DNA from 2 places in the Streptomyces sp. NPDC086023 genome. Region 2 is predicted to be linked to the other one. Evidence: riboswitches for the same ligand, from Rfam matches in the RefSeq annotation. Region 2 holds a riboswitch; the other holds the start of a gene.
The links. A riboswitch is a leader RNA that binds a small molecule or an ion and turns the genes downstream of it on or off. The one in region 2 is predicted to bind glycine.
Positions count from the first base shown of each region.

Region 1 (14,305 bases), on a different contig from region 2:
TCGAAGGCCTTCCCCACCCTCTCCATCGCACGGGCCAGCGCGTCGGCATCCGGCAAACGCACGGGGCTCCCCTCCCTCCCGTCGGCATCGGGGACCACAGTGCTGCCAGCGCCGCGAGAACCCCACGGGTTTTCCGGGCAGCCCGGGCCGCGCACTCGACCCCGTGGTCCCTTTGGCCGGAAAGCGACCTCCCGCGTAGGTTGCACGGCATGCGCATCCGTACCGTCAACGCCTTCACCGACCGGCCCTTCTCCGGCAATCCCGCCGGGGTCGTGGTGCTGGACGGGGCCGGGTTTCCGGCCGACGGGTGGCTGCAGCGGGTCGCGGCGGAGGTCAACCTTCCCGAGACCGCGTTCGTCCACGCCCTGCCGCCCGGCGGCACGGCGGACTGGGCGCTGCGCTGGTTCACTCCGCTGACCGAGGTCGACATGTGCGGGCACGCCACCCTCGCCGCCGCCCACGTCCTGACCAGCACCGCCGCCGCCACCGGCACCGGCACCCCCTCCACCGCCACCGCCACCGCCACGCTCCGCTTCTCCGCCCGCTGCGGACCGCTCACCGCCCGGGCCGCGGGCGACGGCACGTACACGCTCGACTTCCCCGCCTCCCCCCTCTCCCCGGTCCCGGCACCGCCGGAGGTGGTGGCCGCCCTCGGCGCCGAGGTGCTGTCCGTCCACGACACCGCCGCCCACATCGGCGACCTGGTCGTGGAGGTGGCGGACGAGCGGACCGTACGCGCACTCGCCCCCGACCTCGCCGCCCTCCGTGCCTACGGACGGCACGGCGTCATCGTCACCGCCCCCGCCGAGGACCCGTCCCGCGGGTACGACTTCGCCTCGCGCTGCTTCTTCCCCGCCCTCGGCATCGACGAGGACCCGGTGACCGGCAGCGCCCACACCGCCCTCGCCCCCTTCTGGGCCGCCCGCCTCGGCCGCGACACCCTCACCGGACTTCAGGGCGGCACCCGCCAGGGCACCGTCCACGTCCGGCTCGACGGCGACCGCGTCCTCCTCACCGGCGCTGCGGTCACCGTCCTGGACGGCGAACTCCTGCCCGACCCCTGGTAAGCGACGCCCCCGCCACCCCACCCCCGGTCAGCGGGTCGGCAGCCAGTCCACCCGCCCCGCCAGTACGGCGTACCCGACGAACGCCACGATGTCGAGCAGCGCGTGCGCGGCCACCAGCGGTCCCACCCGCCCCCACTTGCGGTACAGCAGGACGAAGACGACGCCCATCACCGCGTTGCCGATGAACCCCCCGATGCCCTGGTACAGGTGGTACGACCCGCGCAGCAGCGAGGAGGCGAGCAGCGCACCCATCGGCGTCCAGCCGAGCTGCCCCAGCCTGCGCAGCAGGTACCCGAGCACGATGACCTCCTCCACCACGGCGTTCTGCACCGCGGAGAGGATCAGTACGGGGAACTTCCACCACACGTCGGGCAGCGCCTCCGGCACCACCGTCAGGTTGGCCCCGGACGCCCGCGCCACCAGGTAGAACGCGAGCCCCGCGCTGCCGATCCCGGCCGCCACCAGCGTCCCGCGCCCCAGGTCCCACCACGGCCGCGACCGGTCGAAGCCCAGCACCCGCAGCCCCGGGGCGCCCTCACGGGTGAGCAGGTGGGCGACGAGCAGCACCGGCACGAGCGCCGAGGCGATGCCGAACAGCTGCCAGGCGAGGTCCAGCCACGGACGGCCGGGCGCGTGCGAGGCATTGAGGGTGGCGGCCTGGTCCTTCAGGCCCCCCGGCCTGGTCACCGAACCGATGAAGCTGATCAGTGCGGACAGCGCGCTCGCCCCCAGCGACAGCGCCAGGACCAGCAGCGTCTCCGTCCTCAGGACCCCCTTTTCCTGCTCCACCGCCCGCAATGCCCCGACCTCTGTTCCCTGCTGCGCCCGCACGACTGACTCCGATTCAGCAATCCCGTTCCATCCGCACCGCCGCCCCGCTAGGGTCTCGCCAGCGCGCACGAAGATCGCGTGCGCCGGCGGGGAGCGCTGCCTTCCCATACTGCCTGCCCGGCTTCGCCTCGGGGTTCATGGAAGGGCACGACCAGCATGGGACGTCACAGCCTGCCCGACTCGCGCGGCACCGCGGAAGAGCGGCCCCCGCGCCGGGCCGGCCGCCGCTCCGTGGTGATCGGCACCGCCCTCGCGCTGGCCGCCGGCACCTGCGCCGTCGCCGCCGCGCAGGGCCTGCTGCCGTCCTTCGGCGACGCCTGCGCCGACCGGTCCGTGAAGCTGCGGGTCGTCGCCAGCCCGGACATCGCCCCTGCGGTACGGGAGACCGCCGAGCGCGCCCGCAGGCAGCGGATCACCTCCGACGGTCAGTGCCTGGCGCTGTCGGTCACCGCCCGCGAGTCCCACGAGGTCTCGCTCGAACTGGGCACCGGCCGCCGGGACCCCGGCTTCGACGTCTGGATCCCCGACTCCGAGGCCTGGGTCGAACGCACCCGCCTCCAGCCAGAGTCCCTGCCGGTGGCCGCCCTGGGCGAGGTGGCCTCCTCGCCGGTGGTGCTCGCCGCGGCCCCGTCCGCCGCCGGGATCATGGGCTGGCCCAAGACCACGTACACCTGGGCCGGCCTGGCCGCGGCGGGCCTGCGCTCCGACCAGCTGCGGATGGGCGCCGCCGACCCGGCGAACAGTGCCACCGCCCTGCTGGCCCTCGGCCGGATCGCCGCCTCCGCCCGCGCCATGGGCCCGGACGGCGACGTGGTCGCGGCGGGGGCGGCCAAGGTCCTCTCCCAGCGGGTCGCCGAGACCGACGCGCTCGTACCGGGGACCCTGCCGCGCGACGAGACGGACGCCGAGCGCACCAACCCCCGGCGCAGCCAGGCGGTGATCCTCTCCGAGCAGGCCGCGCACGCGCACAACGCCCGGGACGAGGGGGTGCCCCTCGCGCTCTTCTACCCGACGGACGGGGCGCCGCTGCTGGACTACCCGTACACGCTGGTCGACGAGCGGCGGCTGGACCTGGACGAGAACCGGGCCGCCATGCGCTTCCTCCGGCTCCTCGGCGACACCGAGGGCCGCGCCGTCCTCGCCCGGCACGGCTTCCGCGACCGCCGGGCCGCCCCGGCTCCCGCCGTGGTCCGGCAGGCGGGCGGGGACGCGGCCCAGCCCGCCTCGGCCACGCTCACCCAGCCGCCCACCGCCAAGGAGGTGCAGGAGGCCCTGGCGATGTGGACGATCACGGTGCAGGCTGCCCGGCTGACCACGGTGGTCGACGCCTCCGGCTCGATGGCGGCGCCGGTGCCCGGGCACGGCGACAGCTCCCGGATGGAGGTCACCCGCGCCTCGCTGCTGCAGGGCCTGGCCACGTTCACCCCCGAGGACGAGGTGGGCCTGTGGGAGTTCGCCACCCGCCTCGACGGCGAACGCGACTACCGCGAGCTGGTCCCCACCGCCCGCCTCGGCGAGCGCTCCGCCGACGGGTCCACGCAGCAGCAGCGGCTGGTGGCCGCCTTCAACGGCCTCAGCCCCGAACCGGACGGCGCCACCGGCCTGTACGACACCACGCTCGCCGCGTACCGGGCGGCGCGGGACTCGTACGCGTACGGCAAGTTCAACGCGTTGGTCGTCCTCACCGACGGCGTGAACGAGGACCCGGGCTCCGTCTCCCGCCAGGCGCTGGTGGCGCAGTTGAAGACGCTGGCGGACCCCGAGCGCCCCGTGCCGCTGATCGCCCTCGCGATCGGCCCGGACGCGGACATGCGGGAACTCGGGCCGATCGCCGCCGCCACGGGCGGGGCCGCCTACCGCGTCAGCGACCCCACCCAGATCCACACGGTGATCCTGAAGGCGATCACGGCCGTCGGGCGCGGCTGACCGGCGCCGCGGCGGCCGGCTCCTCGTCGGGCAGGCCGACCGGCCAGGTGTGCACCGGGTCCCCGCGGTGGCTGAGTTCGGCGTAGCGGCGGGTCATGGCGGCGAGCGCCTGGTCCCGGCGCATGCCGGCCGAGCGGGCCCGGTGGTACGTCTCGACCTGCCAGGTGGCCCCGTTGGCCCGGCGGCGGCACCGCTCCTCGATGATGCCGAGGTAGCGGTCCCGGTCGGCCGGCTCGATGCCCCAGGCGTCCAGGCCCGCCGCGGCCATCGGCAGCAGTTCGTCGAGGACCAGGGTGGCGGCCGGCACGCCGGCGAGGCCCCCGCCGCGGCCCTTGCGGGGCCAGCGCAGCCGCGCGTCGATCCCGTAGCGGCAGGCGGCGTCGAAGTTGGCCTCCGCCTCGGCGAACGGCATCCGGGTCCACACCGGGCGCGGCTCCTCGGCCAGGGTGCGCACCAGCCCGTAGTAGAAGGCGGCGTTGGCGACCACGTCGACCACCGTCGGCCCGGCCGGCAGCACCCGGTTCTCCACCCGCAGGTGCGGCTTGCCGTCGGCGACCCCGTACACCGGCCGGTTCCACCGGTAGACGGTGCCGTTGTGCAGCACCATCTCCTGCAGCCTGGGCACCCCGCCCTCGGCGAGGACGCGCAGCGGCTCCTCCTCGTCGCAGATGGGCAGCAGCGCCGGGAAGAAGCGGACGTTCTCCTCGAAGAGCTCGTACGCGGACTCCACCCACCGTTCGCCGAACCAGGTGCGCGGCCGCACCCCCTGGGCCTGGAGCTCCGGCGGCCTGGTGTCGGTGGCCTGCGTGAAGAGCGGGGGCCGGGACTCGCGCCACAGCTCGCGGCCGAAGAGGAAGGGGGAGTTGGCGCCGACGGCGATCTGGGCCGCGGTGACGCACTGCGCCGCGTTCCACACGGCGGCGAATCGGGCGGGGGTGACCTGGAGGTGCAACTGCACGGAGGTGCAGGCCGCCTCGGGGACGATCGAGGTCGAGGTGCAGCTCAGCCGCTCCACCCCCTCGATGTCGAGGGTGAAGTCCTCGCCCCGGGCCGTGACGATCTGCTCGTTGAGCAGCGAGTAACGGTCCACGTCGGAGAGGTTGGCCGTGACGACGTCGGCGTGCGCGATGGTCGGCAGGATGCCGATCATCACGACGCCCGCGTCGATCTCGGCGGCCATCCGGTGGGCATATCCGAGGCCGGTGCTCAGTTCTTCGACGAGCCGGTCGAATACCCGGCCGTCCAGGCGGTGCGGGACGATGTTCACTTCCAGGTTGAACATGCCGAGTTCCGTCTGGAAATCCGGACTCGCTATTCGGTCCAGCACCTGCGCGTTCATCATTCGCGGCAGCCCGTCGGGACCCGCGAGATTCAGCTCGATCTCCAGCCCCATCAGGTTCTTGGGACGGTCGAACCTCTTCTCCGCCAGAAGTCGCCCTAGTCCCTCCAGGCACTCGTGGAGCTTCCTCCGGTACCGTTGCCGATCGGACAGGTCGAATCCGCCTGCCACGACCTTCTCCCCCATCGAAGCGTCCCTCCTCGAATGGCGGGCCCGGGGCCCGCGTTACGGTCGATGATGCCCCGGGGCGGTGATCGATAACGCCGCGCGAACGCTTGTGGCGGGGAGCGTGCGCCGGTTTGGCCGAAGCGGCGCTTCGGCACTTCCCTCCGGCATGTGACAGAGAAATGCGGCAACCCGCAATTACCTTGCGCCTGTGCCGCTTTATACGACCACCGCTTTTCAGCCGAGCCCCCTTCCGGTAATCTCCGAGGTCAACGAGCGAATCGCGCGAGCATGCGGTATGAAATCCACGACAGCGGGACCGGTAAGCGCCTTGTCCGCAATGGGCGGGACAGCTAGCCGAAACACTGCGTGAACACATGTCGTATAAACTCCGCAAACGAGGCAGAGAGTTGGCGCCCGGCCATTGCCCCACAGCCCCCCTCTGGCCCCAGAATGCGACAGCGCCGTCCGCACCTGCCCCGTTCCACACCTCCCATGTGAGAGGCGACCCACTATGCCGCTGCATGTCCCCCCGGCCCCCGCGCCCGCCCTGCGCAGCGTCCTCGCGGCACTCCGGTCCCCCGCGGCCGTCCACGAGGCGCACACCCCGGCCCTGCGCGCGCTCCGGGGCGGCCAGGTCACCGCCGAGCTGCCACTGCCGGTGCACGTCCTGGACCGTGTCACCGCCGGGGGCCGCCCGCCCCGCACCCGGCTCACCGGCTGGCGCTTCCTGATCCGCGGCGGCGACCGGTTCGTGGCCGCGGCGGACACCATGCTCACGCCCGACGGCTGGGCCTTCTCCCACTTCTTCGAGGGCCCCTACGTCGCCGCGACCGAACGCGCCCTGCGCCAGGCCGAGTCGGTGGCCGGCCACTTCCAGGCGCGCCTGCTGTCCGTACCGGAGCTGTACATGCTCACCCTGTGGCTGCACGGCTCGGCCGGTGCGGACGCCGCCTCGGGCCTGCCGGCCGCGGCGGACCTGCTGGTGCCGCTGGCCCCGGCCCCGCCGGGGATCGCCGCGTACCGCCCGCACCCGGTGTCCGAACTGCTGCCCGTACTGACCCACCGGCTGGCACCGCCCGCCCTGGCCACACCCGCCTGACCCGGTTGCGCCATTCGGGCTAGTCCACCCGGACCATCCACGAACCATCCGAAGAGACAGGGTAGTTGGGCTGAACCGCCCGCAAGGGTGATGCGTCATCAATCAGTGAGGACAGCTGCCAGGAAATCCCTGCGGACCGACCTCCGTAGGGCAACACTGGGGTCCTGCTCCCGCTCCGGCGGGAAGACCCCACTGGGGAACTGACCGACCGATTGACGGGGGGCGGCCATGAACACCGATTCGAGCCGCAGGACGACACTCACCACACCGCAGCGAAAGAACGCATCCATGTGCCAGCACCAGCCTGCCTGCCCTTCAGCCGACTCAGCCGACCGGGAGGCCGCCCAGCTCGTGGCGCACCACCCGGAGCAGGGCTGGAGCCTGCTGTGCAACGGCGTCGTCGTGTTCGAGGACACCGGTGAGCTGCTGCCGGACGGCCAGATCATCGCGCCGCACCGCCCGCTCGCGGTGGCCAAGGCGGCCTGAGCACGGGGCCGGGCGGCGGGGCACGGGACCGCGGCGAACCGGCACGGGGCCACGGCGAAGGGGCCGGCCCGGAGGTACTCCCTCCGGGCCGGCCCCTTCGCCGTCAGCCGGCGTGCGGCAGTCTACGGCCGCCGCTCACCGGTCAGTTGTCGTACTCGTCCAGCGGCGGGCAGGAGCAGACCAGGTTCCGGTCGCCGAAGGCACCGTCGATGCGGCGCACCGGCGGCCAGTACTTCTCGGCGGCGTTGACGCCGGCCGGGAAGACCGCCTCGTCACGGGTGTACGGGTGGTTCCACTCGCCGCCCAGCGCCGCCGCGGTGTGCGGGGCGTTGTGCAGCGGGTTGTCGTCCGCCGGCCACTCGCCGGAGGCGACCCGCTCGATCTCGGCGCGGATGGCGATCATCGCGTCGCAGAAGCGGTCCAGCTCGATCAGGTCCTCGGACTCGGTCGGCTCGATCATGAGCGTGCCGGCCACCGGGAAGGACATGGTCGGCGCGTGGAAGCCGTAGTCGATCAGGCGCTTGGCGATGTCGTCCACCGAGACGCCGGTCGACTTCGACAGCGGGCGCAGGTCGATGATGCACTCGTGCGCGACCAGGTTGGCCGGGCCGGTGTACAGCACCGGGAAGTGCGGCTCCAGGCGCTTGGCGATGTAGTTGGCGCCGAGCACGGCCACCTGGGTGGCGCGCTTGAGGCCCTCGCCGCCCATCAGGCGCACGTACGACCAGGAGATCGGCAGGATGCCGGCCGAGCCCCACGGGGCGGCCGAGATCGGGCCGACACCGGTCTCCGGGCCCGCGGTGGGCTGGAGCGGGTGGTTCGGCAGGTACGGGGCCAGGTGGGACCGGACCGCGACCGGGCCGACGCCCGGGCCGCCGCCGCCGTGCGGGATGCAGAAGGTCTTGTGCAGGTTCAGGTGCGAGACGTCGCCGCCGAAGTGACCCGGCTTGGCGAGGCCGACCAGGGCGTTCAGGTTGGCGCCGTCGACGTACACCTGGCCGCCGGCGTCGTGCACCTGGGCGCAGATGTCGGCGACGTGCTCCTCGAACACACCGTGCGTGGACGGGTAGGTGATCATCAGCACGGCGAGCTCGTCGCGGTACTGCTCGATCTTGGCGCGCAGGTCCTCGGCGTCGACCTCGCCGTCGTCGGCGGTCTTGACGACGACGACCTTCATGCCGGCCATCACCGCGCTGGCGGCGTTGGTGCCGTGCGCGGAGGACGGGATGAGGCAGACGGTGCGCTGCTCGTCGCCGTTCGCACGGTGGTACGCGCGGACGGCGAGCAGACCGGCCAGCTCACCCTGCGAACCCGCGTTCGGCTGGATGGAGACCTTGTCGTAGCCGGTGACCTCGCAGAGACGTTCCTCCAGCTCGTTGATGAGCGTGGCGTAGCCCTGGGCCTGGTCGATCGGCGCGAAGGGGTGCAGCTGGCCGAACTCGGGCCAGGTCACCGCCTCCATCTCGGTGGTCGCGTTGAGCTTCATGGTGCAGGAGCCCAGCGGGATCATGCCGCGGTCCAGCGCGTAGTCCTTGTCCGAGAGCTTGCGCAGGTAGCGCAGCATCGCGGTCTCGGAGCGGTGCTGGTGGAAGACCGGGTGGGTCAGGTACTCGTCGGTGCGCAGCAGCGCCTCCGGCAGGGCGTCCGCGGTGGCGGCGTCCAGCGCCTCGACGTCGCCCTCGGCACCGAAGGCGGCCCACACGGCGGCGAGCTGCTCACGGCCGGTGGTCTCGTCACAGGAGATCGACACGTGGTCGGCGTCGGCCAGGTGCAGGTTGACGCCGCCCCGGCGGGCGGCGGCGACGACCTCGGCGGCGCGGCCGGGGACGCGGGCGGTGAGGGTGTCGAAGAACGCGCCCTGGACCAGCTCGACGCCGGCGGCGGTGAGGCCCGCGGCCAGGATGGCGGCGTAGCGGTGGGTGCGCTGGGCGATCTGCTTCAGGCCGTCCGGGCCGTGGTAGACCGCGTACATGCCCGCCATGACGGCGAGCAGCACCTGCGCGGTGCAGATGTTGCTGGTGGCCTTCTCGCGGCGGATGTGCTGCTCGCGGGTCTGGAGCGCCAGGCGGTACGCCTTGTTGCCGTCCGCGTCGACGGAGACGCCGACCAGGCGGCCCGGCAGGGAGCGGGCGTGCTTCTCCTGGACGGCCATGTAGCCGGCGTGCGGGCCGCCGAAGCCCATCGGGACGCCGAAGCGCTGGGTGGTGCCGACGGCGATGTCCGCGCCGAGGGAGCCCGGAGAGGCCAGCAGGGTGAGGGCGAGCAGGTCGGCGGCGACGGTGACGATCGCGCCCAGCTCGTGGGCCTGGTCGATCAGCGGCTTGATGTCGCGGACCGCGCCGGAGGCCCCGGGGTACTGGATGAGCACGCCGTACACGCCGCGCTCGACGGCCTCGGCCGGGATGCCCTCGGAGAGGTCGGCGACCAGGACCTCGATGCCGGTGGGCTCGGCGCGCGTCTCGATGACCGCGATGGTCTGCGGCAGCGCGTCGGCGTCGACGAGGAAGACCCCGCCCTTGACCTTGCCGACGCGGCGGGCCAGCGTCATGGCCTCGGCGGCCGCGGTGCCCTCGTCGAGCAGCGAGGCGCCCGACGTGGGCAGGCCGGTGAGGTCGGCGACCACGGTCTGGAAGTTGATCAGGGCCTCCAGGCGGCCCTGCGAGATCTCGGGCTGGTACGGCGTGTACGCGGTGTACCAGGCCGGGTTCTCCATGACGTTGCGCAGGATCACCGGCGGCGTGAAGGTGCCGTAGTAGCCCAGACCGATCATCGGGGCCAGCACCTCGTTGCGGGAGGCGAGCTCGCGCAGCTCGGCCAGCACCTCGGCCTCGGTGCGGGCGCCGGGGAGGTTCAGGGCCTCGGCGCTCTTGATCACGTCAGGCACAGCGGCCGCCGTGAGCTCGTCGAGCGAGCCGTAGCCGACCTGGGCGAGCATCTTGGCCTGGGCCTCGGTGTCGGGGCCGATGTGGCGCTGCTCGAAGGGGATACCGCGCTCCAGGTGGGAGAGCGGAGTACGACTGGCGGTCATGGGCGGAGGCCTCCTGGTCTGACGACCTGCGAGGGGTGCCACGGCGCGGGCACCCGGACGGCCTCCCCCTCTGTCATCTCAACCTGAGAGCTTCACCGACGCCCCACGAGGGGTCGCCGGCTTTCACCGTCGGTGAGGAGGGGTTCCGGAGCACGTCCGACGCCCGCCCTGCTTTCCAGAGTGGCCTCGTCCGAGCGGTACGTCTGCCTGAGAGATTCCGGGGAGGATTTGCTCCTTCGGCGCCACCGGGTGAGTCTTTCGCGACTCGTTCGGAGGACTCTCCCGCACGGGGTCAGCAGCCGGAAACCAGACTACCAGCGAGGTCTCCGGGGCTCCCTCGAGTGGCCCCCTCTTCGAATATGCACTTTTGTAGTCGTAACGGAGGAGTTGCGACCAAATGGAGGGACCGTGCAGACCGACATCGATCCGCGCAGCCTGATCGGCCGCAAGGCGTTCGACCGCAACGGCACCAAGATCGGCACCATCGACGAGGTCTACCTCGACGACGCCACCGGTGCACCGGAGTGGGCCGCCGTCCGCACCGGACTCTTCAGCCGGGACGCCTTCGTCCCCCTGGAGCCCAGCGAGGTGGTCTCCGGCACCCTCCACGTCCCCTTCGACCGCGCCCTGATCAAGGACGCCCCGGACTTCGGCGTGGGCCGCCACCTCTCCCCGGAACAGGAACTCCAGCTCTACCACCACTACGGGCTGGACGTCTCGCTCCCCGAAGAACTCGCCTCCCCACCGCCCCCCGACCGCGATTTCGGCCGCCTGGCGGGCACCGAGGAAGCCTGACCGGCACCCGCCCCCGCCCCCTCCGGAGACGCCCCGCCGGCGGCACGGTCCGTCCCCGCCGGCGTACGCCCCGCCGCCTCCGCGGTACGCCCGCCCCGCCCCGGCACCCCGCCCGCCGCGGCCCCCCACCGCGCGGTCCGGGTTCCGGCACGCTCAGGGTCGACCAGCGGCAGCGGTTCGGCCGGCACCAGCTCCGGATCGTCGACCAGGAACGTACGGACCCGCCCCGGCCGCTCCGAACCGGGCTCCTCGAACCGCACCGTGACCCTCCCCACCCCGCTGCCCTGCACCCATCCCGCGCCGTACGCGATGTGCCGGACGTCACTCCCGGCCGGCCAGCGCCGCTCCGCCGGCACCCCGGACCGGTGTGCCGGGGCATCCCCTCCAGCGCCTCCCAGGGCCTCCGGCGCCCCTTCCCGGGGCTCTTCCGCGGCATCCCTCCCCTCCCCCGCGGCCTGCGCGAAGAGGTCCTCCTGCGTGTAGTCCGCGAGACCCGAGACCCCGACCCCCAGCAGCCGCACCCCACCCGTGGTGTCCACGGCGTCGAGCAGCCGCAGCGCGGCCTCCCTGACCACCGCCGGGTCGTCCGTGGGCCCCCGCAGGGTCTCCGAGCGGGTCAGCGTCGAGAAGTCGTACCGGCGCACCTTGAGCACGATGGTCCGCCCGGAGTGCCCCGAGCCCCGCAGCCGCTCCACGCACCGGTCGGCCAGCCGCTGGACCTCGAACCGGATCCGCGTCCGGTCGTGCAGGTCCACGTCGAAGGTGTCCTCGACCGAGACGGACTTCGCGTCCCGCTCCGCCACCACCGCCCGGTCGTCCAGGCCCAGCGCCATCCGGTGGAGCGCCACCCCGTGCGCCCGCCCCAGCAGCCGCACCAGCTCGTCCTCACCCGCTCCGGCCAGCTCCCCCACGGTGGTCATCCCGGCCCGCCTCAGGTGGTCCCCGGTCGCCGGGCCCACCCCGGGCAGCGTCCGCACCGGCATCGGCGCCAGCAGCTCCCGCTCCGTCCCCGTGGGGATCAGCACCAGACCGTCCGGCTTCGCCTGCTCCGAAGCGATCTTGGCCAGCATCTTGGAACCGGCCAGCCCCACGGACCCGCTCAGCCCGGTGACCTCCCTGATGTCGGCCCGCAGCCGCTCGCCTGCCACCCTGGCCGACGCCTCGTCGAAGGCGATCCCGCCCGCCTCCAGGTCCACGAACGCCTCGTCCAGGCTCAGCGGCTCCACGAGCGGGGACAGCTCCCGCAGCAGCGCCATGACCTGCTCGCTCACCGAGCGGTAGAGGGAGAAGCGCGGCACCAGGTACGCGCCGTTGGGGCAGAGCCGGCGGGCCTGGGCCATCGGCATCGCCGAGTGGACGCCGAACCGCCGCGCCTCGTACGAGGCGGTGGCCACCACTCCGCGCGGGCCGAGGCCGCCCACGATCACGGGCTTCCCGCGCAGGCTCGGCTTCGCCGCCTGCTCTGCGGCGGCGAAGAACGCATCCATGTCCAGATGCAGGATGGTGGGCGCGGCTCTCACGGCCCCGATGCTGCCCTACGCCACTGACAACGGCCCGGAACGCTCGTACCCGTGTCCGGGCCGTCCGCTACCCGGCCCTGTGCCGCCGTCTGGCGAGCTCGTCGGCCGGATTGTGGCCGATCAGCGTCTCGCCCGTGTCGACGCGCTCGCCGTGCAGCTGGGACAGCGCGTGCTCCACGTCGCGCCAGACCACGCCCACGGCGATACCGAAGATGCCCTGCCCGCCCTGGAGCAGGTCCACGACCTCGTCCGGCGAGGTGCACTCGTAGACCGTGGCCCCGTCGCTCATGAGCGTCATGCGCTCCAGATCGGCGAAGCCCCGGTTCCGCAGGTGCTGGACGGCGGTGCGGATGTTCTGCAACGCCACCCCGGTGTCCAGGAAGCGCTTGACGATCTTGAGAACGACGACGTCGCGGAAGCTGTACAGCCGCTGCGTGCCGGATCCGTACGCGGGACGCACGCTGGGCTCGACCAGCCCGGTGCGCGCCCAGTAGTCGAGCTGCCGGTACGTGATGCCCGCTGCGGCACAGGCGGTCGGCCCCCGGTAGCCGATCTCCTCGGATGCCGGGTCCTCGTTGACCACCGTGGGTTCAGGAAGACGGCGCGCGGAGCCCACCGCACCGCCGTACAGCGGGTACGCCCCGCCCTCCCCCGGACCGCGCGCGGGGATGCCCCCGGTCGTACCGTCGCCGCTGATTCTCACGCCGACCCTCCGTCCTTGACCTGCCATCTCGACGGTAGGCAGTCACCAGGGGTGCGTCAACGATCGCCACACTCGGCACGCCGAGTGATAATCACCCTGAGAGTGGTTTCCCGTACCCCTATGCGGGGAAAGGCTACTCGAATGACTTGAGGTTCCCTTGAGGTCGGGTCACTGCGTGCCGGTGCCGAAGTCCTCGGGCGAGATCTGGTCCAGGAACTCCCGGAACTTCTCGACCTCGTCCTCCTGCTCGTCCGGAATCGCGATCGCGGCGTCGTCCAGCACGCGGTCGCTGCCGTAGATCGGCGATCCGGTGCGCAGGGCCAGCGCTATGGCGTCGGAGGGGCGTGCGCTCACCTCCACCCCGCTGGCGAAGACCAGCTCGGCGTAGAAGACGCCTTCCCGCAGGTCCGTGATGCGGACCTCGCTGATCTCCTCGCCCAGCGCTTCCAGCACGTCCTTGAAGAGGTCATGGGTCAGCGGCCTGGCAGGGGCCATCCCCTGCTGGGCCAAGGCGATGGAGGTCGCCTCCCCAGGACCGATCCAAATGGGGAGGTAACGGTCGCCTCCCACTTCGCGCAGGAGCACGATCGGCTGGTTGGAGGGCATTTCCACCCGGACACCCACGACGTCGAGCTCGTTCACACAGCAACCCTAGGACCTGCCGCGTGGGTTTGGGTAGTCGGGACCGCCCAAGATCAGTGCAGACGTACCCCGAGAGCGGTCCGGACCAGTGCCTCGTGCAGGCGTACGGACAGTCCCGCGAGCTCCCGCACGGTGGCCTCGGCATGTGCCCTGGTCTGCGGGTTCCGGTGCCGCCGCAGGGGTGCCACCACCTGTTCGACCAGCCCGGCCTCTCGGTCCGCGGCGGCCTTCATGGCGCGCAGGTGACGCGGCTCGAGACCGTACCGGCCGAGATCGGCCACCAGCCTGGCGACGGTGACGGCCTCGGCGTCGAATCCGCCGCCCGGGGTCTCGGCGATCAGCCCGTACGACTCCCACTCGGCCAGCTGGGCCTCGTCCACCTCGGCGGCGGCGAGGAGCTCGGCGCGGCCGACCCGGGCCACCGTGGACCCCACGGCGCCGGCCTCGGCGGCGGACACCGCCGGGTCGCCCTGGGGGGAGGGCGCGGGGATGCGTACCTGCTCGCCCCGGTCGATCGCGTCCAGCTGCTCGCGGATCACCTTCAGGGGCAGGTAGTGGTCGCGCTGGAGGCGCAGGATCCGGGCCAGCCGCTCGATGTCGTCGGGGCTGAACTTGCGGTAGCCCGAGGGCGTGCGCCGGGGCTCGACGAGCCCCTCGGCCTCCAGGAACCGGATTTTGGAAATGGTGACTTCGGGGAACTC
Region 1 is NZ_JBITRX010000041.1:7,312-21,616, forward strand. It holds gene ACIF6F_RS37440 (hypothetical protein) at 1-62, opposite strand, end outside; gene ACIF6F_RS37445 (PhzF family phenazine biosynthesis protein) at 210-1,067, shown strand; gene ACIF6F_RS37450 (CPBP family intramembrane glutamic endopeptidase) at 1,095-1,919, opposite strand; gene ACIF6F_RS37455 (substrate-binding domain-containing protein) at 2,055-3,824, shown strand; gene ACIF6F_RS37460 (glutamate--cysteine ligase) at 3,802-5,349, opposite strand; gene ACIF6F_RS37465 (hypothetical protein) at 5,843-6,430, shown strand; gene ACIF6F_RS37470 (DUF5999 family protein) at 6,719-6,916, shown strand; gene gcvP (aminomethyl-transferring glycine dehydrogenase) at 7,059-9,944, opposite strand; glycine riboswitch at 10,130-10,239, opposite strand; gene ACIF6F_RS37480 (PRC-barrel domain-containing protein) at 10,353-10,739, shown strand; partial or broken gene ACIF6F_RS37485 (DNA polymerase IV) at 10,901-12,259, opposite strand; gene ACIF6F_RS37490 (MerR family transcriptional regulator) at 12,327-12,962, opposite strand; gene ACIF6F_RS37495 (bifunctional nuclease family protein) at 13,131-13,604, opposite strand; gene ACIF6F_RS37500 (MerR family transcriptional regulator) at 13,658-14,305, opposite strand, start outside.
Region 1: another riboswitch for glycine. It lies ahead of gcvP (aminomethyl-transferring glycine dehydrogenase); the one in region 2 lies ahead of gcvT (glycine cleavage system aminomethyltransferase GcvT).

Region 2 (14,305 bases):
TAGACGACGTCACCGAGCGCGTTGGCCGCGAACTCCGTGATGCCGACCGTCGCGACGCCGTCCTCGGCGGCCGACAGCCACTCGTGCTCCTTGGTGTAACGCAGCTGCTGGGGGTTGCTCATGACCTGATTCTCCTGGATGCGGGGGACTGCTGATGAACGGATGTCTTGGAGGGTGAGACGAACGCCGCGACGGATTCCCGGGCGGGGATCGTCACTTCTGCCGCTTGTAGAACGGCAGGGCCACGACCTCGTACGGCTCATGCGTACCGCGGATGTCGACGCCGACGCCGGAGGTGCCCGGCGCGGCGTGCGCGGCGTCCACGTACGCCATGGCGATCGGCTTGCCCAGCGTCGGGGACGGGGCGCCGGAGGTGACCTCGCCGATGACCTGGCCGTCGGCGACCACGGAGAAGCCGGCGCGCGGGACGCGGCGGCCCTCGGCGATCAGGCCGACCAGCTTGCGCGGCGGGTTGGTCGCGGCGCGCTCGGCGGCGGCCTCCAGCGCGGCGCGGCCGACGAAGTCGCCCTCCTTCTCGAACTTCACCACCCGGCCGAGACCCGCGTCGAAGGGGGTCAGGGCGGTGGTCAGCTCGTGCCCGTACAGCGGCATGCCCGCTTCCAGGCGCAGGGTGTCGCGGCAGGACAGGCCCGCCGGGACCAGGCCGGCACCCTCGCCGGCCTTCAGCAGCGCGTCCCACAGCTCGACCGCGTGCTCGGGCTTGACGAACAGCTCGAAGCCGTCCTCGCCGGTGTAGCCGGTGCGGGCGATCAGCGCGGGGACACCGGCGACGGTGCCCGGCAGGCCCGCGTAGTACTTCAGGTTGTCCAGGTCGGCGTCGGTGAGCGACTTCAGGATGCCGGGGGACTCCGGGCCCTGGACCGCGACCAGCGCGTACGCGTCGCGGTCGTCGCGGACCTCGGCGTCGAAGCCGGCGGCGCGCTCGGTGATCGCGTCGAGGACGACCTGGGCGTTGGAGGCGTTGGCGACGACCATGTACTCGGTCTCGCCCAGGCGGTAGACGATCAGGTCGTCCAGGATGCCGCCGTCCTCCTGGCAGATGTGCGTGTAGCGCGCGCGGCCCACGCCGACCGTGGAGATGTTGCCGACCAGCGCGTAGTCGAGGACCTTCACGGCCTCGGGACCGGTCACGGTGATCTCGCCCATGTGGGAGAGGTCGAAGAGGCCGGCCTTGGTGCGCACGGCGTTGTGCTCGTCGCGCTCGCTCGCGTACCGCAGCGGCATGTCCCAGCCCGCGAAGTCGGTCATCGTGGCACCGAGGGAGCGGTGCACGGCGTCGAGGGCGGTCAGACGGGGGGTGTTCGTCATAGGGGTGGCTCCCAGGGCAGGCCCGCATGAGTGACTGAAGGACGTTCCTCCCCATCTGTCATCGGAACCTGAGAGGTTCGTCACGACCGCACGCCCGTACGAACGTAAGGCGACTGCGGGGTGACTTGCACCTTGGGTGGAGCCGGGAGGCGGTGGACGTGCCTGCCGGGCTCGCTTTTCAGATGTGCCTCGCCCGCGCGGTATCGGGGCCTGAGAGATTCAAGGGAGGGTCTTGCTCCTTCGGCGTCCGGGGCGGCGGTCGTACGACAGCGGTGCCCGGCACTCTCCCGCGCGGATTCAAGCGGCCTGTATGGAGTTGGCGCGCACATCATTGCACGCGTCCGCCGGGAACGGGGGGCCCGGGGCCCGGCGGAATCGCGCGCGGGCGGCCAGTGGGCGGACAAGGGGGAGACCGGAGCGGGCGGCGGTGGGAGGGTGGGGGGACCGCGGAAGGACCGCGGCGCGAGTGTGGGGGCGGGTCCCGGACGGAACCGGGGCGGTCGGATTACCGTCTCTTTACACTCAGTGGGCAAGGGTCCCGTGACCCTCCTTCCGGCCGCTGCCGGGAGGGGCCCCCAGGGGAGGCGAGCACTGTGCGGATCTTCGGAGCGGTGGCGGGCGGCGCGCGTGCGCTGCCGGACGAGGCGCGCCCCGGACCGGGCGGCCCCGAGGGCACCTCGCGCCCCGGACCCGGCGGCGCCGGGGGAGTCCCGGGCCGCGTACCGGCGAGCCCCGGGGAGGCGCCGGAGGCGGCCGGACGCGTCGCGGCGGTGCCGTCGGCGGTCCCTGCCGTCCCTGCGGCGGTTCCCGTGGTCCCGGCGGTTTCCGTGGTCCCGGCCGCGGCCCCGGCCGTACCGGCCCAGCCGGGGGCGCGTGAGGCGTCCCGGGGGCTGCCGTTGCGGGCGGTGGTCCGGCCGGGCCCCGAGGGCGTCTGCGACCTGCGGGGCGCCGGGACGCGCGGCCCGGTCCGGCTGGAGTTCGCCGCCGGGGACGTGGTGGTGGTCTCCGGGCTGCCGGGCAGCGGCAAGAGCACGCTGATGAAGCGGGCCGTCGCGGGGCGCGGCATCGACTCCCAGGACGTGCGCGAGCGCTGGGAGCGGCGCATGCCGGCCCTCCTGCCGTACGCGGTCTACCGCCCCCTGGTCAGGGCGGCCCACTACACCGGCCTCTGGCGGGCGCTGCGCTCGGGCGAGAGCCTGGTCGTCCACGACTGCGGCACGCAGGCCTGGGTCCGCGGGCTGCTGGCCCGCGCCGCCGGGCGGCGCGGCCGGGGGCTGCACCTGCTGCTGCTGGACGCGAGCCCGGAGGAGGCCCTGTCCGGCCAGGCGGCACGGGGCCGCGGCGTCTCCGCGTATGCCTTCCTGCGCCACCGCCGCACGGTCGCCCGCCTCCTCGCCACCGCCGAGCGCGGCGGGCCGCCCGCCGGCTGCGCCTCGGTGACCCTCCTCGACCGCCCCGCGGCGGCCCGTCTCACGCGGGTGGACTTCGGGGGATGACCGACGGCCGCCCGGGGCCGGGACCGGTAGGGTCGGGGCGGCACGCGGAGAGGACGACCGGGGTGGACATGACCAGCGGCACGCACGACGGCACCTACGGCGGCGCCGGCCTGGCCGGGCACGGGTGGCCCGCGAACGAGCTTGAGGAGACCCTCGGCGCCTCCCTCGGCAACCCGGCCGCCGGCGGCCGCATCGTCGAGGTGCTCGGCCGCAGCCAGCTCTGGATCCCGCTGCCCGAGGGCGGCGGACCCGACAGCCCCAGCCTCCGGCTGCCCACCATGGAGCTCGACGGCGCCCCCTACGTGCCCGTCTACAGCTCCCAGCAGCAGTTCGAGCAGTGCGCCGGCCCCCAGATGCCCTTCACCGTGGCCCCCGCGGTCGAGTTCGCCCGCGGCCTGCCCCCGCAGCTCGGCATCGCCGTGAACCCCGAGGGCGCCGTCGGCGTCCCCCTGCCGCCCCCCGCCGTCGCAGAGCTCTGCCGCGCCGGGCGCACCGCGCTCGACGGCCCCGCCAGCGGCGGCCGGGTCCGGCTCTTCGAACCGGACTGGCAGGAGGACCCGGTCGACTTCCTCGCCGCCGCCGGCGAGGAGTTCCGCGCGACCGGGGTGGTCGCCTCGGCCCGCCGCTGCCTGGCCAGCATCGAGGGCGGCGACCCGGTCCTCTTCATCGGGGTGCAGTTCCTCAACTGGGAACTGGCGGACAGCAACGCCCCCATGGAGGCCCTCGGCCGTGCCCTGGCCCGGGTCCATCCGGCCTGGCAGGTGAACCTGCTGCTCCTCGACGTGGCCCGGGACCCGGTCGGCGACTGGATGCTGGAGCGCGTACGCCCCTTCTACCTGCCCTGAGCGGCACCGGGGACCGTAAGCTGTTTTCCATTGCAGGCCGCACCCGGTTGCCGGGCGGCCGACACGCGTGACGTCGGGCGGACGAAGAGGGGTACCGGGTGAGTGCGTCAGGCACGGCCGCGGCAGGCCAGGTCGAGCACATGCTGCGCCAGGTCACGCCCGGGCGCTACGAGACCTACGAGGCGCTGCTCCAGGCGCTGGCCGACGGGCAGCTGTGGATGCTGCTCTGGCACGGCCGGCCCGGGTCGCCCGACGCCCAGTACGGCGGCATGGAGGTCGAGGGCCTGGGCTACGCGCCCTGCGTGACCTCCGCCGCGGAACTCGCCGCCAGCGGCTGGAACCGCGCGTACGAGGTGGTCAGCGGCCGTGAGGTGGCCCGCTCCCTCTACCCCGAGCGCTGGGGGATCTGGCTCAACCCGCACGCCGCCGGCGGCGGCATCGGCGTTCCGTGGGCGGACCTGCGGCGCATCGCCACCGGTCTGGACCGGATGCCGGCCGGCCCGTTGCGCATTTCCGACCCCGCCATCGAACTGCCGCAGTTCTACGCACTGCTCACCCAGCACGCGCACCGCACCACAGCCGTCCGCTCGCTGCGGCGCGCCTGGGTGCAGCCCGCGCTGGGGACCCCGTACCTGGCCATCGGCCTCGACCTCTACGACGCCTCCGCGCCGGCGGTCGAGTCGGTGCGGGACATGATGCGCCGGGCGGTCTCCGCCGTTCCGGAGGGGCTTCCCGTGTCGACCGTCGCGCTCGCCGACGAGCACGATCCGGTGGCGATGTGGCTGCGCGCGCAGGCCCGCCCCTTCTACGACCGCGAGGCGCACGCCCCGGCGTACTGACCCCCGTCCGGCCCCGCGCCGGTCCGGTGCCCCGCCTGCCGGGTGGCCGGAATGTGAGACGGGCATCTCGAAGGCCGTACCGATCCGCATCGGTGCGGCCTTTGCCGTATGTCCGGCTCCGGGCGGTTGGTTCCGCCCAAAAAGCGCACCCGAAGAGGCAGTTGGGCTCGATGTCCGATCCGCGCCGATCGGCCGGTGTTGCTCCGCTGAGCCGCGCGCTTGGTCCGGATAACGGAAGGTATCGAGCCACATCACGGTTGCGCATCACATCCCCGTCGGGTCTGGCGGGTGATCGCGCGACCGTTGAAGACTCCCCCCACCAAGAGCTGCGAACCCTGCAACCACCAGCTCTTCACGTGCACTTCAGCAGCTCTTTCCAGCCAGCACACGCAGCAACATCAGCCAGCAATCGCACCATCAGCGACACCGATGTGAACCAAGCCGCTACAGCGGCGGGCATGGGCCGGCCACCCGTCGGCCGAGAGGGGTCCCCACCACGATGACGGCACCACTGCACGACACAGCCGCGGACGAGATCGCAGCCGTCGCCGCCGAAGTCCCTGCCAAGGCCATCGAAGGTCGTTCGCCCGGCAAGATCGCGTGGATGCGCCTCAAGCGCGACAAGGTCGCCCTGACCGGCGGATTCGTCGTGATCTTCCTGATCCTGGTCGCGGTGTTCGCACCGCAGATCGTCAGCCTCCTCGGCCACCCGCCGAACGAGTTCCACGAGGACATGCTCGACCCGGACCTGGGCATCCCGAAGGGCTCCTTCGGCGGCATCAGTTCGGACTTCCTGCTCGGCGTCGAGCCCACCAACGGCCGCGACGTCTTCAGCCGCATCGTCTACGGCTCGCGCATCTCGCTGCTCGTCGCCTTCCTCGCGGCGTTCGTCTCCGTGGTCCTGGGCAGCATCCTGGGAGCGCTGGCCGGCTTCCTCGGGGGCTGGGTCGACGCGGCCATCAGCCGCACGATGGACCTGCTGCTCGCCTTCCCGCAGCTGCTGTTCACCATCGCGCTGGTCTCGGTGGTCCCCAACGAGCTGTGGGGCCTGACCGGTACGGGCGTCCGCATGGGCGTACTGATCGTGGTCATCGGCTTCTTCGGCTGGCCGTACATCGGGCGCATCGTCCGCGGCCAGACCATCTCGCTCCGCGAGCGGGAGTACGTCGAGGCCGCCCGCTCCCTGGGCGCCGGCCGCGGCTACATCCTCTTCAAGGAACTGCTCCCCAACCTGGTCGCCCCGATCCTCGTCTACACGACGCTGATCATCCCGACCAACATCCTCACCGAGGCGGCCCTGAGCTTCCTGGGCGCGGGCGTCAAGCCCCCCACCCCTTCCTGGGGAAAGATGCTCTCCGATGCGCTGCCGCTCTACCAGGCGGACCCCATGTCGATGGTGGTCCCCGGTGTCGCGATCTTCCTCACCGTCCTGGCGTTCAACCTCTTCGGGGACGGGCTGCGTGACGCACTCGACCCCAAGGGCAGCTGAACCGTTTCACCTGATTCACCTGAATCCATTCCTGGAGGTTGGAACACAGTGATCCGCAGAAAGCAGGCAGTCGCGATCGCCGCCACGGTGGCCGCGCTGTCCCTCACGGCCACCGCGTGCGGCGGCGGCTCGGATGAAGGCAAGGGCAAGGAAGGCGGCTCCTCCAACGCCGCGTTCAACGCCGCGACCACCGGTGTCGTGAACCCGTCCGACAAGAAGGGCGGCGAGCTCAAGCTCTGGTCGCCCCAGGACGTCGACTACCTCGACCCGGCGCGCGCCTACTACGGCTTCGTCTGGAACCTGCAGCGCCTCTACATCCGCCAGCTGCTCGCGTACGACAGCAAGCCGGGCAAGGACGGCACCAAGCTGGTCCCGGACCTCGCCGAGGCCCTGCCGGTCCTGAGCAACGGCGGCAAGACCTACACGCTGAAGCTCAAGGACGGCGTGAAGTTCGAGGACGGTACGCCGATCACCTCGAAGGACATCAAGTACGGCATCGAGCGCGTCTTCGCGCAGGACGTCCTCTCCGGCGGTCCGACCTACCTGATCGACATCCTTGACCAGGGCCAGAAGTACCCCGGCCCGTACAAGGACAAGGACCCCAACAAGATGGGTCTGAAGTCGGTCCAGACGCCGGACGACAAGACCATCGTCTTCAACCTGGCGAAGCCGAACTCCGACTTCTCCTACCTCCTGGCCATGCCGTCCTCCTCGCCGGTCCCGGCCGCGAAGGACACGGGCGCCAAGTACACCAACGCCCCGATCTCCACGGGCCCGTACAAGGTCACCAGCTTCACCGCGAGCAAGGGCGCCACCTTCGAGCGCAACCCGAACTGGGACCCGAAGACCGACACGATCCGCAAGGGTCTGCCGGACAAGGTCTCGTTCACGGTGACCACCAACGCCGAGGACATGGACGCGCGCCTGCTCAACGGCGACATCGACCTCGCGGTCGACGGCACCGGTGTCCAGCAGGCCGCCAAGATCAAGATCCTGCAGGACCCGAAGCTGAAGAAGAACGCGGACAACCCGTTCACGGGCTACATCCGCTACTTCGTCTTCCCGCAGACGGTCAAGCCGTTCGACAACATCGAGTGCCGCAAGGCCGTCATCTACGCGGCCAACCCGAAGTCCCTGCAGACCGCCCGCGGCGGCCCGACCTCGGGTGACCTCGGCGCGAACATGCTGCCTCCGGGCATCCCGGGCTCCGACAAGTCGTACGACCCGTACGGCCTGGCCGGTGGCGCCCCGCAGGTCGACAAGGCCAAGGCCGCCCTGGCCGCCTGTGGCCAGCCGAACGGCTTCAAGACCACGATCGCGGTCCGCAACAACCGCGCCGCCGAGGTCAAGACCGCCGAGTCGCTCCAGGAGTCGCTGAAGGCCGTCGGCATCGAGGCCTCCATCGACCAGTACGACGGCAAGCTCTCCTCCTCCACGATCGGCTCGCCCGAGAACGTGAAGAAGAAGGGCTACGGCATCATCGTCATGGGCTGGGGTGCCGACTACAACTCCGGCTCCGGCTTCCTGCAGCCGCTGGTCGACGGCAGCTTCATCCTGCCGAACGGCAACAACAACTACTCCATGCTGAACGACCCCGAGGTCAACGGGCTGTTCGACAAGGCCGCCGACGCCGCCACCCCGGAAGAGGCCGCCCCGTTCTACACGGACATCAACAAGAAGGTCATGGAGAAGGCGCTCTACCTGCCGATCAACTTCGACAAGGCCTTCGTCTACCACAACCCGCGCCTGACGAACGTCTACTTCAACGAGTCGATGGGCAAGATCGACCTCGCCACCGTGGGTGTCGTCAAGTAACAGCAGGACATGTGCCTTCACCACACATGCGCTAGTTCGAAGGGCAGGTGAAGGCCGCAGGCGGCGGCTGCCGTCCCCACAAGGGACGGCGGCCGCCCGCCCGAGCGGCCGACTGCAGTGCTCGTCTACCTCATTCGGCGGCTCTTCAATGTCGTCGCCACGCTGCTGGTGGTCTCCGCGGTCACCTTCGGCATCTTCTTCGCGGTGCCGAAAATCACCGGCAGCGACCCGGCTCTCATGTACGCCGGCCGCGAGACCAACGAAACGGCTCTTCAGGGCATCCGCGTCAAGATGGGCTTCGACAAGTCCATCCCTGAGCAGTACGGAATCTTCCTCAAGGGCATCGTCGCCGGCCGCGACTACAACCAGGGCACGGAGGTAACGCACTGCCCCGCACCGTGCTTCGGCTACTCGTTCAAGGCCGAGCAGCCGGTGTGGGAGATGCTGCTCGACCGCATTCCCGTCACCCTCTCCCTCGCGAGCGGAGCGGTGATCCTCTGGGTCATCGGCGGTGTGCTCACCGGCGTGATCTCCGCACTGAGGAGAGGCACGATCTGGGACCGGTTCACCATGATCGGTGCCCTGGCCGGCGTGTCCCTGCCCATCTACTTCACGGGCATGCTGGCGACGGCGATCTTCGTCTACTCCCTCCAGTGGCTGGACGCGAGTGAGTACGCGCCGCTCGTCGACGATCCGGCGGCCTGGTTCAACAGCATGCTGCTGCCCTGGATCACGCTGGCCTTCCTGTTCGCCGCGACGTACGCCCGCATCACCCGGGCCACCATGCTCGAAGTCCTGGGCGAGGACTACATCCGGACGGCCCGCGCCAAGGGCCTCAAGGAGAACGTGGTCATCGGGAAGCACGCGCTGCGCTCCACCCTGACCCCCGTCCTCACCCTCGTCGGCCTCGACCTGGGCGGCCTGCTCGGCGGCGCCGTCCTCACCGAGTCGACCTTCAACTTCCCCGGCCTCGGCACCGCCGCGGTCGGCGCGATCAGCCAGGGCGACCTGCCCGTGATCATGGGCGTGACCCTGGTCGCCGCCTTCTTCATCGTGATGGCCAACCTGATCGTGGACATCATGTACTCCGTCGTAGACCCGCGCGTGAGGCTGACGTGACCGAGACCCCGCTGAACAACGAAGGCGCCCAGGTCGCGGGAACCGCCACCGGCCCGGTCGGCATCCCCGAGCAGGCCGGCCCCCGCCCGGAGGCCTTCCTCTCGGTCCGCGACCTCAAGGTCCACTTCCCGACCGACGACGGCATCGTCAAGTCCGTCGACGGCCTCTCCTTCGACCTGGAGCGCGGCAAGACCCTCGGCATCGTGGGCGAGTCCGGCTCCGGCAAGTCGGTCACCTCGCTCGCCGTCATGGGCCTGCACCGGACCGGCCACAGCCGCAACCGCCCGCAGATCTCCGGCGAGATCTGGCTGGACGGCCAGGAGCTGCTGCGCGCCGACGCCGACGACGTACGGCAGCTGCGCGGCCGCAAGATGGCAATGGTCTTCCAGGACCCGCTGTCCGCGATGCACCCGTACTACTCGGTGGGCTCCCAGATCGTCGAGGCGTACCGGAACCACAACGACGTCGACAAGAAGACCGCGCGCAAGCGCGCGATCGAGATGCTCGACCGGGTCGGCATCCCCGAGCCGGGCAAGCGCGTCGACGCGTACCCGCACGAGTTCTCCGGCGGCATGCGCCAGCGCGCCATGATCGCCATGGGTCTGGTCAACAACCCCGAGCTGCTGATCGCGGACGAGCCGACGACCGCCCTGGACGTCACCGTCCAGGCGCAGATCCTCGACCTCATCCGGGACCTCCAGAAGGAGTTCGGCTCGGCGGTCATCATGATCACGCACGACCTCGGCGTGGTCGCCGAGATGGCCGACGACATCCTCGTGATGTACGGCGGCCGGTGCGTCGAGCGCGGCACGGCCGAGAAGGTCTTCTACGAGCCGCGGCACCCCTACACCTGGGGTCTGCTGGGCTCCATGCCGCGCATCGACCGCGACCAGACCGAGCGGCTCATCCCGGTCAAGGGCTCGCCGCCCAGCCTCATCAACATCCCCAGCGGCTGTGCCTTCAACCCGCGCTGCCCGTACGCCGACGTGCCCAAGGGCGGGGTCACCCGCACCGTGCGGCCGGAGCTGACGGACGACGGGACGAAGCACTGGTCCGCCTGCCACATGTCGCAGGAGGAGCGGACCCGGATCTGGACCGAAGAGATTGCGCCGAAGCTGTGACCGACATGAAGAAGACGGACGCGGCCACCGTCCCCGCGCAGGCCACCGCCTCGCCCGAGCCGCTGCTGAGGGTCTCCGGCCTGACCAAGCACTTCCCCATCAACAAGGGGCTGCTGCGGCGCCAGGTCGGCGCGGTCAAGGCCGTCGACGGCCTCGACTTCGAGGTCTACCCGGGTGAGACCCTCGGCGTGGTCGGCGAGTCCGGCTGCGGCAAGTCCACCATGGGCCGGCTGATCACGCGGCTGCTCGAACCGACCGGCGGAAAGGTCGAGTTCGAGGGCAAGGACATCACGCACCTGGGCGTCTCGGGCATGCGCCCGCTCCGCCGTGACGTGCAGATGATCTTCCAGGACCCGTACGGCTCGCTGAACCCGCGCCACACGGTCGGCACGATCATCAGCGCCCCCTTCAAGCTCCAGGGCATCGAGCCCGAGGGCGGCCTGAAGCAGGAGGTCCAGCGCCTGCTCAGCCTCGTGGGCCTGAACCCCGAGCACTACAACCGCTACCCGCACGAGTTCTCCGGCGGCCAGCGCCAGCGCATCGGCATCGCCCGTGCGCTCGCGCTCAAGCCGAAGCTCGTGGTCGCGGACGAGCCGGTCTCGGCCCTCGACGTGTCGATCCAGGCGCAGGTGGTCAACCTGCTGGACGACCTCCAGGACGAGCTGGGCCTCACGTACGTGATCATCGCGCACGACCTGTCGGTCATCCGGCACGTCTCGGACCGCATCGCGGTCATGTACCTCGGCAAGATGGTCGAGCTGACCGACCGCAAGTCGCTGTACGAGGCGCCGATGCACCCGTACACCAAGGCGCTGCTGTCGGCCGTGCCGGTGCCGGACCCGAAGCGCCGCGGGGCCAAGACCGGCCGCATCCTGCTCAAGGGCGACGTGCCCTCGCCGATCTCGCCGCCGAGCGGCTGCCGGTTCCACACCCGGTGCTGGAAGGCCACGCAGATCTGCAAGACCATCGAGCCGCCGCTGCTGGCGCTCAAGACCGGTCACCAGGTCGCCTGCCACCACCCGGAGAACGCCCCGGACCAGGCCCCGGGCGACCCGGCGCTGCCGGAGGCGGCGGAGGCCGCCGAGTAGACGGGGGTGCGGGGGACCCTGGGCGCGGCCCCGGGTCCCCCGCACCTCGGCACGGGCATGGCCGGAACCGACCGGCAGAATGTGTCCGTGTCCCTGTACCACGATCTGTTCAACCCGACCCTCCAGCACGCCCTGGATCTGGTCGGCATCTTCGTCTTCGCCCTGGCCGGCGCTCTGCTCGCGGTCCGCAAGAACTTCGACATCTTCGGCATCGCGATGCTCGCGATGGTCACCGCCCTCGGCGGCGGCCTCTTCCGTGACCTGATGATCGGCGCGATCCCGCCCGCCGCCTTCACCGACTTCGGCTACTTCGTCACGCCGCTGGTCGCCGCCGCCTTCGTCTTCTTCCTCCACCCCGAGGTGGCCCGGATCAACCGGCTGGTCAGCGTCCTCGACGCGGCCGGCCTCGGTCTCTTCTGCGTCACGGGCACGACCAAGGCCTACGAGTACGGCCTCGGCCTGACCCAGTCCGCCGCCCTCGGCCTCGCCACCGCCGTCGGCGGCGGTGTGCTGCGCGACGTGCTGGCCAACGAGGTGCCCTCGCTGCTGCGCGACCGCGAGATGTACGCCGTGCCCGCGATGGTGGGCGCCGGCATGGTCGCCCTCTTCCTCAACTTCGACGCCCTCAACGCGGTGACCAGCACCATCGCCGCCGTGACCGCCTTCGTCTTCCGGCTGCTGGCGATGCGCTTCCACTGGCAGGCCCCGCGCGCCTGGAACCGCCGCTCGGAGGTGGCCGAGGAGGAGCACGCCAAGCCGTAACAAGAAAAGCTACCGCTTAGTAGCTACCGGCGGTACGCTGGATGTATGGCACAGGCAGCAGCTCAGGCAACGATCGGCGACAGCGAGTTCGACCGGGACACCCGGCTCACGCCCCGCGGCGCGGCCGAACCGGGCGTCTTCGACGCGGAACTCTCCGCCGGGTGGACCATCATCAGCGCCGTCAACGGCGGCTACCTGCTGGCCCTGGTGGGAAGGGCGCTCTCCGAGGCCCTCCCGCACCGCGACCCCGTCACGGTCTCGGCGCACTACCTCACCTCCTCGGTCCCCGGCCCCGCCGTGATCCGCACCCAGCAGGTCCGCACCGGCAACACCCTCTCCACCGGCCAGGCCTCCCTCTTCCAGTACGACGAGAGCGGCGCCGAGGTCGAGCGCATCCGCGTCCTCGCCTCCTACGGCGACCTCGGCGCGCTCACCGACGACGTCCGCACGAGCGCGAAGCCGCCGGCCATGCCCCCGTACGAGCACTGCCTCGGCCCCGAGATGGGCCCGGCTCCCATCCCGGGCAGCTCCGCCATCGTCGACCGGCTCGCGCTGCGGCTGGATCCGGCCACCGCGGGCTGGGCCCTGGGCGCCCCCTCGGGCAAGGGCGAGATGCGGGCCTGGTTCGGCCTGGCCGACGGCCGCGACGCCGACCCGCTCTCCCTGCTGCTGGCCGTGGACGCGCTGCCGCCCACCGCCTTCGACCTCGGCCTGATCGGCTGGGCGCCCACCGTCGAGCTCACCACCCACATCCGGTGCCGCCCCGCGCCCGGCCCGCTCCGCGTCTCGATCACGACGCGGAACATGGCCGGTGGATTCCTGGAGGAGGACGCCGAGGTCTGGGACAGTACGGACCGCCTGGTGGCCCAGTCGCGGCAGCTGGCCCGCGCCCCGCGCGGCTGAGGCGGGCCGGGCCCGGCGCTGCGTGCGGCGTACCGGCGTACCGGCGTCCCGTCCGTACGCCGCGCACCTGGGTCAAGGCGGCCGCCGGGCCCTCGTAGAATCGGGGAACCATGGCCTACCTCGACCACGCCGCGACCACTCCGATGCTCCCGGAGGCCGCCGAGGCGATGACCGCCCAGTTCACCGTCACCGGCAACGCCTCCTCGCTGCACGCGGCGGGCCGCCGGGCCCGCCGCGCCGTCGAGGAGGCCCGCGAGGCCCTGGCGGAGGCGCTCGGAGCACGGCCGAGCGAGGTCGTCTTCACCGCTGGCGGCACCGAGGCCGACAACCTCGCGGTCAAGGGCCTGTACTGGGCCCGCCGCGACGCCGACCCCGCCCGCACCCGCGTGCTGACCAGCCCGGTCGAGCACCATGCGGTGCTGGACGCGGTGCACTGGCTCGGCGAGCACGAGGGCGCCCGCGTCGAGTACCTGCCCGTCGACCGGTACGGCCGGGTGCACCCCGAAGCCCTGCGCGAGGCCATCGAGCGCGACCCGGACGACGTGGCCCTCGCCACCGTGATGTGGGCCAACAACGAGATCGGCACGGTGCTGCCGGTCGCCGAACTGGCGGCGGTGGCGCGCGAGTTCGGTGTACCGATGCACTCCGACGCGGTCCAGGCCGTCGGGCAGCTGGACGTGGACTTCGCCGCGTCGGGGCTCGCCGCGCTGACCGTCAGCGGCCACAAGATCGGCGGCCCCTACGGCATCGGCGCGCTGCTGCTGGGCCGCGACCAGACGCCCGTACCCGTCCTGCACGGCGGCGGCCAGGAGCGGCACGTCCGCTCCGGCACCCTCGACGTACCCGCGATCGCCGCCTTCGCGGTGGCCGCCCGGCTCGCCGCCGAACGGCGCGAGCAGTTCGCCGCCGAGATCGGCGCGCTGCGGGACGAGCTCGTCGCGGCCGTGCTGGACGCCGTGCCCGACGCGGTGCCGAGCGGCGACCCCGCCGACCGGCTGCCGGCCAACGCCCACTTCAGCTTCCCCGGCTGCGAGGGCGACTCCCTGCTCCTCCTGCTCGACGCCCAGGGCATCGAGTGCTCCACCGGCTCCGCCTGCACGGCCGGCGTCGCCCAGCCCAGCCACGTCCTGCTGGCCACCGGCACCCCGCCGGACCTGGCCCGCGGCACGCTCCGCTTCTCGCTGGGCCACACCTCGACCAAGGAGGACGTGGCCGCCCTCGCCGCGGCCATCGGCCCCGCCGTGGCCCGCGCCCGGACGGCCGGCCTCAGCTGACGCGGCGGCCCGGTCGACTCAGCCGGCGCGCCGCTTCAGCCGGCGCGCCGCTTCAGCTCGGCCCGGACCAGCCTGATGTAGCGGTCCCAGTCCCAGTGGGGGCCCGGGTCCGTGTGGTCGGCGCCCGGCACCTCGTTGTGGCCGATGATGTGGCGGCGGTCCGCCGGGAAGTCGTAGCGCGCGCAGATGTCGGCGGCCAGCCGCGCGGAGGCCGCGTACATCGCC
Region 2 is NZ_JBITRX010000010.1:247,415-261,719, forward strand. It holds gene gcvH (glycine cleavage system protein GcvH) at 1-122, opposite strand, end outside; gene gcvT (glycine cleavage system aminomethyltransferase GcvT) at 214-1,329, opposite strand; glycine riboswitch at 1,518-1,629, opposite strand; gene ACIF6F_RS21495 (AAA family ATPase) at 2,139-2,825, shown strand; gene ACIF6F_RS21500 (enhanced serine sensitivity protein SseB) at 2,894-3,670, shown strand; gene ACIF6F_RS21505 (enhanced serine sensitivity protein SseB C-terminal domain-containing protein) at 3,769-4,509, shown strand; gene ACIF6F_RS21510 (ABC transporter permease) at 5,009-5,998, shown strand; gene ACIF6F_RS21515 (ABC transporter substrate-binding protein) at 6,047-7,813, shown strand; gene ACIF6F_RS21520 (ABC transporter permease) at 7,931-8,932, shown strand; gene ACIF6F_RS21525 (ABC transporter ATP-binding protein) at 8,995-10,053, shown strand; gene ACIF6F_RS21530 (ABC transporter ATP-binding protein) at 10,050-11,141, shown strand; gene ACIF6F_RS21535 (trimeric intracellular cation channel family protein) at 11,199-11,903, shown strand; gene ACIF6F_RS21540 (thioesterase family protein) at 11,949-12,806, shown strand; gene ACIF6F_RS21545 (cysteine desulfurase family protein) at 12,917-14,080, shown strand; gene ACIF6F_RS21550 (N-acetylmuramoyl-L-alanine amidase) at 14,116-14,305, opposite strand, start outside.